2 linked regions of the Halorhodospira halophila SL1 genome follow. Each later gene encodes a partner of the first gene's protein in a complex. Links are inferred from orthologs where the notes say so. Each region holds a gene or a part of one and is shown on either strand. Other genes may lie near its edges. The genes, in order: holA and holB.

Evidence for each region.
Region 2: the proteins of holA (region 1) and holB are in contact, whole or in part, in a cryo-EM structure (PDB 8GIZ), measured with the Escherichia coli proteins. The link is inferred for Halorhodospira halophila SL1 from one-to-one orthologs.

Annotation. Positions count from the first base shown.
Region 1 is NC_008789.1:2,342,695-2,345,944, reverse strand. What follows is about bases 236-3,175. They hold holA (DNA polymerase III subunit delta), read left to right. Parts: upstream 236-1,173; coding sequence 1,174-2,178; downstream 2,179-3,175. Other genes in these bases: HHAL_RS10820 (glutamate-5-semialdehyde dehydrogenase), read left to right, coding at 2,228-3,175; HHAL_RS10830 (LPS-assembly lipoprotein LptE), read left to right, coding at 704-1,174; leuS (leucine--tRNA ligase), read left to right, coding at 236-619. In the rest of the region: more of leuS, read left to right, coding at 1-235; more of HHAL_RS10820, read left to right, coding at 3,176-3,250. UniProt on the Escherichia coli protein: Part of the beta sliding clamp loading complex, which hydrolyzes ATP to load the beta clamp onto primed DNA to form the DNA replication pre-initiation complex.
Region 2 is NC_008789.1:5,251-8,560, reverse strand. Bases 218-3,217 are described here. They hold holB (DNA polymerase III subunit delta'), read right to left. Parts: upstream 2,246-3,217; coding sequence 1,190-2,245; downstream 218-1,189. Other genes in these bases: mltG (endolytic transglycosylase MltG), read right to left, coding at 2,886-3,217; tmk (dTMP kinase), read right to left, coding at 2,242-2,889; HHAL_RS00050 (aminotransferase class V-fold PLP-dependent enzyme), read left to right, coding at 218-1,214. Outside these bases: more of HHAL_RS00050, read left to right, coding at 84-217; more of mltG, read right to left, coding at 3,218-3,310. UniProt on the Escherichia coli protein: Part of the beta sliding clamp loading complex, which hydrolyzes ATP to load the beta clamp onto primed DNA to form the DNA replication pre-initiation complex.

The sequences.
Region 1 (3,250 bases):
CCTGGAGTGGTCGGACTCCGGGGTCGAGGGCGCCTACCGCTTCCTGCGCCGCCTGCACGGCCTGGTGCGCGATCACGTCGCCGCGGGGCCGGCGCCGGCGCTGGATCCGCAGGCGCTCAGCGACACCCAGCGCGATCTGCGGCGCAAGGTCCACGAGACCATCGCCAAGGCCTCCGATGACGTCGGCAAGCGCTTGACCTTCAACACCGCCATCGCCGCGGTGATGGAGCTGTGCAACGCCCTGGGCAAGGCCCAGGACGATAGCGCCGCCGGCCGGGCGGTGATGCAGGAGGGGCTTGAGGCCGCGGTGCTGATCCTGGCGCCGATCACCCCGCACCTGTGCCATCACCTGTGGTTCCAGCTCGGCCATACGGCCCCAGTGGTCGAGGCCCCGTGGCCGGAAGCGGACAAGCAGGCGCTGGTCCGCGACGAGGTGGAGCTGGTCGTCCAGGTCAACGGCAAGCTCCGCGGCCACGTCACGCTGCCCGCCGACGCCGATCAGCAGCAGGCCCAGGAGGCGGCATTGGCCGAGCACAACGTGCAGCGTTTCGTGGCCGACAAGGAGATCAAGAAGGTGGTCTTCGTCCCCGGCAAGCTCATCAACGTGGTGGCCAAGTAGCGGCTGTACCGCCGCCTGGGCCAGGGGGTGCGGATGCGATTAGCGTGGCCGAATCGGTGCCGAGGCCCAGCCGGGTTCCTTGGGGTGGCGGTACTGGCCCTGGCGCTCAGTGCCTGCGGCTGGCAGCTGCGCGGCGCCCCGGGCGGGATCTCCCTGGACGGACAGGTGATCCAGGTGGTTGATGAGGCGGGCAGCAGTGAGCTGCGCCGCGAGGTGCGCCGCGGCATCCAGGGGGCGGGTGGGCAGTACACCGAGGGCGCCGCCGATGCCGACTGGGTGCTGACCCTGCACGGGCGGGGCAGCAGCCGTGACACGGCCTCGGTCGGGGCGGACGGTGACGTCCAGGACTACCGCCTGACCTACACCATCGATTACAGCGTGGCCGGTGGGGACGGCGAGACCCGCATCCAGCGGACCTCGCTGGATGCCCAGCGCACCTTCGCCGATCCGGCCGGTGGCGCCGATGAGCGTCGTGCCCGCGAGGCGGAGCTGGAGGAGGAGCTGCGCGCCGACGCCGTGCGCCTGTTGATGCTGCGCCTGCAGGCCCTGCGCTGATGGCCGAGCGGCCGGAGACTCTCCACCGCCAGCTGGAGCGCGGGCCGCTGCCCCGAGTCTGTTTCATCGCCGGCGAGGAGCCGCTGCTCCAGCGTGAGGCCACCGACGCCGTGCGTCGGGCGGCGCGGGAGGCCGGGCACTCCGAGCGCGAGGTGCTCGATGTCGATGCCGGCTTCGACTGGGGGTGGCTCACCGAGGCCGCCAGCAGTCTGTCGCTATTCGGTGATCGTCGCCTGCTGGAGGTGCGCATGCCCGGCGGCAAGCCCGGGCGCGACGGGGCCGAGGCCCTCAAGGCCTACTGCCAGGACCCCCCGGAGGATACCGTCCTGCTGTTGACCAGCGGGCGCCTGGAGCGTTCCGCCCGTGAGTCGGCCTGGGCGCGGGCGCTGGCCGAGGCCGGGATCTTCGTCTACTGCTGGCCGGTGCCGGGGCGCGACATGCCGCGCTGGGTAGCCGAGCGGCTACGCCGCGCCGGTCTGCAGGCGGATCCGGAGGCAGCGGCGCTGATCGCCGAGCGCTCCGAGGGGAATCTGCTGGCCGCCGATCAGGCGGTGGAGAAGCTACGCCTGCTGGTTGGCAGCGGCACCGCCGTGGATGTCGAGACGGCCGCCGGGGCGCTGGCCGACAGCGCCCGGTACACCGTGGACGATCTGGCCGACGCTGCCCTGGACGCGGAGTGGACGCGGGCGCTGCGTGTCCTCGCTACGCTCCGGGAGGAGGGCGTGCAGCCGCCGCTGATCCTCTGGGCCCTGGCCCGGGATATCCGGGTGGCGGCGCGGCTGGCGGCCGGCGCCGATGAGGGGGTGCTGCAGCGCGAGCGGATCTGGAAGCGGCGGGTCGGGCGGCTGCGCCAAGCGGCCCGCCGGCATCCGGCGGGGGCCTGGCGGCAGCTGCTGCAGCGCTGCCACCGTGTGGATCGGGCCATCAAGGGCCTGCCGCCCGGTGACCCCTGGGAGCAGCTGCGGGCCCTGGTCTCTCGTCTGGCCCGCGCCATGGCAAAATAGCGCCAATCGGTACACCATATCCCCGATCGAGCCCATTTGAGCAGACCTGATGAGTGCAGAGCATTCGAGCGACATCGCCGAGACCATTCGCCGGATCGGGCAGCAGGCCCGCGCCGCCGGGCGCGCCCTGGCCCGCTCCGGGACCGGTGCGCGCAACGACGCCCTGGCCGCCATCGCCGCCCGTATCGAGGCCGGCTCCGAGGCCATCGCCGCGGCCAACGCGGCGGACCTGGAGGCCGCCCGCGAGGCCGGGCTCGACCCGGCCCTGATCGATCGCATGGAGCTCACTCCGGGCCGCATCCAGGCCATGGCCGACGGGCTGCGCGAGATCGCGGCGCTGCCGGATCCGGTGGGTGCGGTGCGCGAGCTGGCGTCACGGCCCTCGGGGATCCAGGTCGGGCGGATGCGCATGCCCATCGGGGTGATCGGCATCATCTACGAGTCGCGCCCCAACGTCACCGCCGATGCCGCCGGGCTGTGCATCAAATCCGGCAACGCCACGATCCTGCGCGGCGGCTCCGAGGCGATCCGCTCCAACCGGGCCATCGCCGAGCAGATTCGCGCCGGGCTAGAGGACGCTGGGTTGCCGGGGGACGGTGTCCAGGTGGTCGGGACCACCGACCGGGATGCTGTCGGCGCCCTGATCCAGATGCCTGAGTCGGTGGACGTGATCGTCCCCCGCGGCGGCAAGGGCCTGGTCGAGCGCATCGCCCGCGAGGCGCGGGTGCCGGTGATCAAGCACCTCGACGGTGTCTGCCACGTCTACATCGACGAGGCCGCCGATACCGAGAAAGCGGTGGCCATTGCCGTCAACGCCAAGACCCAGCGGCTGGGGACCTGCAACACCATGGAGACACTGCTGGTGGCCGAGGCGGCCGCCGAGCGGGTGCTGCCGGAGGTTGGACGTCAGCTGCGCGATGCCGGGATCGAGGTGCGCGGCTGCGAGCGCACACGCGCCCTGATCGACGAGGCGGTGCCCGCTACCGAAGAAGACTGGACCACCGAGTATCTCGGGCCCACCCTTGCGGTACGTGTGGTGGCCGGGTTCGACGACGCCGTGGCGCACATCGAG
Region 2 (3,310 bases), 2.3 Mb from region 1 along the record:
CTGCGGCCGGCGGGCTTGCCGACAACCCGCCAACGGCTCGGTATACTCGGTCGTTCACCGCTGCAACCACAAAGGCAACGGCGATGGCCCACCCAGAGTTCCCGTTGGACCCAAACCTGGTCTACCTCAACCACGCTGGCGTCGGCACCTGGCCGCAGCGAACGCGGGATGCCGTCCATCGGTTCGCGGATGAGTGCCTGCACCGGGGCGCCGCGGACTACCCCCAATGGCTTGAGGCCGAAGACCGGCTGCGTGCCCGGCTCGCCCGACTGATGGGGGTCGGTGACGCCGCAGCGGAGGACATCGCCCTGGTTCCCAACACCTCAGCGGGCCTGTCGATGGTTGCGCATGGGGTCACGTGGCACCCCGGGGATGAGGTGGTCATCAACGACCAGGAATTTCCCTCCAATCGCTGGGTCTGGCAGTCGCTCGCCGAGCACTACGGTGTCCACGTTCGCCAGGTCCGACTGAGTGACGGCGCCACGCCCGAAGACGCCCTGATCGACGCCCTGACACCGCGAACCCGACTGTTGCCGGTGAGCAGCGTCCAGTACGGCACCGGGCTGCGCATGGATCTGGAGCGCCTGAGCACCGCCTGCCGCGAACGCGGCATCCTGCTGTGCGTCGATGCCATCCAGACCCTGGGGGCGCTGAGGCTGTCGGTGGATGCCGACTTTATCGTCGCCGATGGCCACAAGTGGATGCTTGGTCCGGAAGGCATTGGCGGTCTGTACGTCCACCCGCGGGTGCGCGACAAGTTAAGGCTCTGGCAGATCGGTTGGCACATGGCCGACGAGCTCGGCGCATTCGACCGCCCTGGCTGGGATCCGGCCGGCAACGGTCGCTGCCTGGAGCCGGGTAGCCCCAATCTGCTCGGTTCCCACGCCCTCGAGGCCAGCTTGGCCGTCCTAGAAGAGGTCGGCCTGGACGAGGTCGAGCGGCGCGTCCTGGAAAACGCCCGGCACGCCATGGAGGGAGTCCAGCGCCACGGCTTTGAGCTGGTTACACCGTCGGAGCCGCAACGGCACGCCGGCATCGTGACCTTCCGCGTACCGGGAGCGGATCCGGAGCGTCTCCTGGCGGCGCTGCGTGCCCGTGACGTGGCGTGTGCCTCGCGCTGCGGCGGGATCCGCTTCTCGCCACATTTTTACAACACAGCCGAGGACCTGGAGGAAGCCTGGCGGCGGCTTCACGCCTGTCTGGCGGCGGATTGACGAGCGGGCCGCAAGGCGGCGGCCAGGTCGAGGAAGATCGCCTCGGCGGCCAGACGGCCATTCAGAGGCTGCTCGAGGCCGCGCCGATGCTCGCCGATACGCAAGAACGCCTGGTGGAGCGCCTCCACCGAGGCTTCGCGGACCAGCTGCTGTGCCAGCGGCGACGGCAGTAGTCCGCGATCCGGCGCCCCGTGGCGTTGACGCAGTAGATCCGCCAGGATCGCTGTAACGGCGTCGGCCAGTGCCTCCGGCGCCCCCTCCCAGGCCTCGGCCTCCTTGACCGGGTCTCCTCCGGCGCTGAGGCGGTGCAGCTGCTGGAGCAGCGACTCGTATCCCTCCAGCCCCTGCTCATGGAGGATCTGCTCGGCAGTCAGCGGCATGCCGCCGGCCAGCGCGAGCGCCTTGTCGACCCGGCCCTCGGCCCCGCCCGCGCGCTCGGCCAGCCACCGCCGCGCTGCGTCCCAGGCCGGCGGCGTCAGGCCACGTACGGTGCATCGGCTTCGTACGGTCGGCGGCAGCCGTCCGGGCCGACCGGTGGCCAAGATCAGGAAGACGCCCGGAGGTGGCTCCTCCAGGGTTTTGAGCAGGCTGTTGGCGGCGGCGCGGTTGAGGCGATCACAAGGAACGATCACCGCCACCCGACTCCCCCCCCGTTGCGCGCTCAGATGCAGGAAATCGACCAGCCCACGCACGCTGTCGACCACGATCTCACCGCGCTCGCCGCGGCTACTCGGACTCAGCGTGCGCAAATCGGGGTGGGAACCCCCGCCGGTCAGATGGCAACCCCGGCACTGACCGCAGGGCCGCGCCCCGCCCCCCTCGTCCGCCTGACAGAGCAGCGCCCGGGCCAGGACGCCCGCCAGGAGCCGTTTGCCAAGGCCGGTGCGACCCGTCAGCAACAGCGCGTGATGGAGCCGGCCCTGATCGTGGAGGGTGAGCAACCGGTCCAGCTCCGGCAGCAGCCACGGCGGGAGTTGCTCCCGCCCGTCCCGGGGCGTGATCCAGTCCGAGAGATGGGCGGCCTCGCTCACGGTCGTCCACCCACCGGCAAGAGATCGGCCACTCCGGCACGTACCTGTTCCGCCACCTCGCCCTCGGGCCGGTTGGCGTCGATGCAGCGGAAGCGCTCGGGATCTGCTGCGGCGCGTCGGGCGTAAGCGGCGCGCGCGGCTTGGAAGAAGGGATCCCGCTCCTGCTCAAAGCGGTCTTCTCCGTCGCCTCGGTGGGCGACCCGTGACCGCCCCACCGTGGGGTCCACGTCCAGCAGGAGCGTGCGGTCCGGCGTGAACCCACCGTGAACCCAGCGCTCCAGCACAGCAATCCGTTCATCGCCAAGGCCACGGCCACCCCCCTGATAAGCATAGGTAGCATCCGTGAAGCGATCACTGATCACCCAGCGTCCGGCATCCAGCGTGGGCCGGATGACTTGCGCCAGATGTTCGGCACGGGCCGCGAACACGGTCAACGCCTCGGCCTCTGCCGTCAGGCCGCGGTACTGCGGATCCAAGAGCGCGCCGCGCAGCGCTTCCCCGAACGGGGTTCCGCCAGGCTCCCGGGTAAACAGGGGGCGGTCGATGCCGGCCTCAAGCAGCATCTGCTCGATAGCCTGTAGACAGGTGGTCTTACCAGCCCCTTCCAGCCCCTCCACCGTGATGAAACACCCTCGCTCGGTCACTTCTCCTCCAGGATGTAGCGTCGCACCGCCTGATTATGCTCGTCCAGCGTATCCGAGAAGTGGTGGCTGCCATCCCCGCGTGACACAAAGTACAGCGCACTACCCGGTTTCGGGTCCACGGCGGCCTCCAACGACGCCCGCCCGGGAAGGGCGATCGGGGTCGGCGGCAAACCGTGGCGCGTATACGTGTTGTAGGGCGTATCGCGTCGCAGGTCAGCCCGGCGCAGGCGGCCGTCGTAGTCATCGCCCAGACCGTAGATCACGGTGGGATCCGTCTGCAGGCGCATACCCTGCTCCAGGCGCCGGGTGAACACCCCCGCCACCTTGCGGCGCTCATCATCGCGCCCGGTCTCGCGCTCAATAATCGAGGCGAGGATCAGCGCCTGGTAGGGCTCGTCCAGGGGCACCTCCGGGTGGCGCT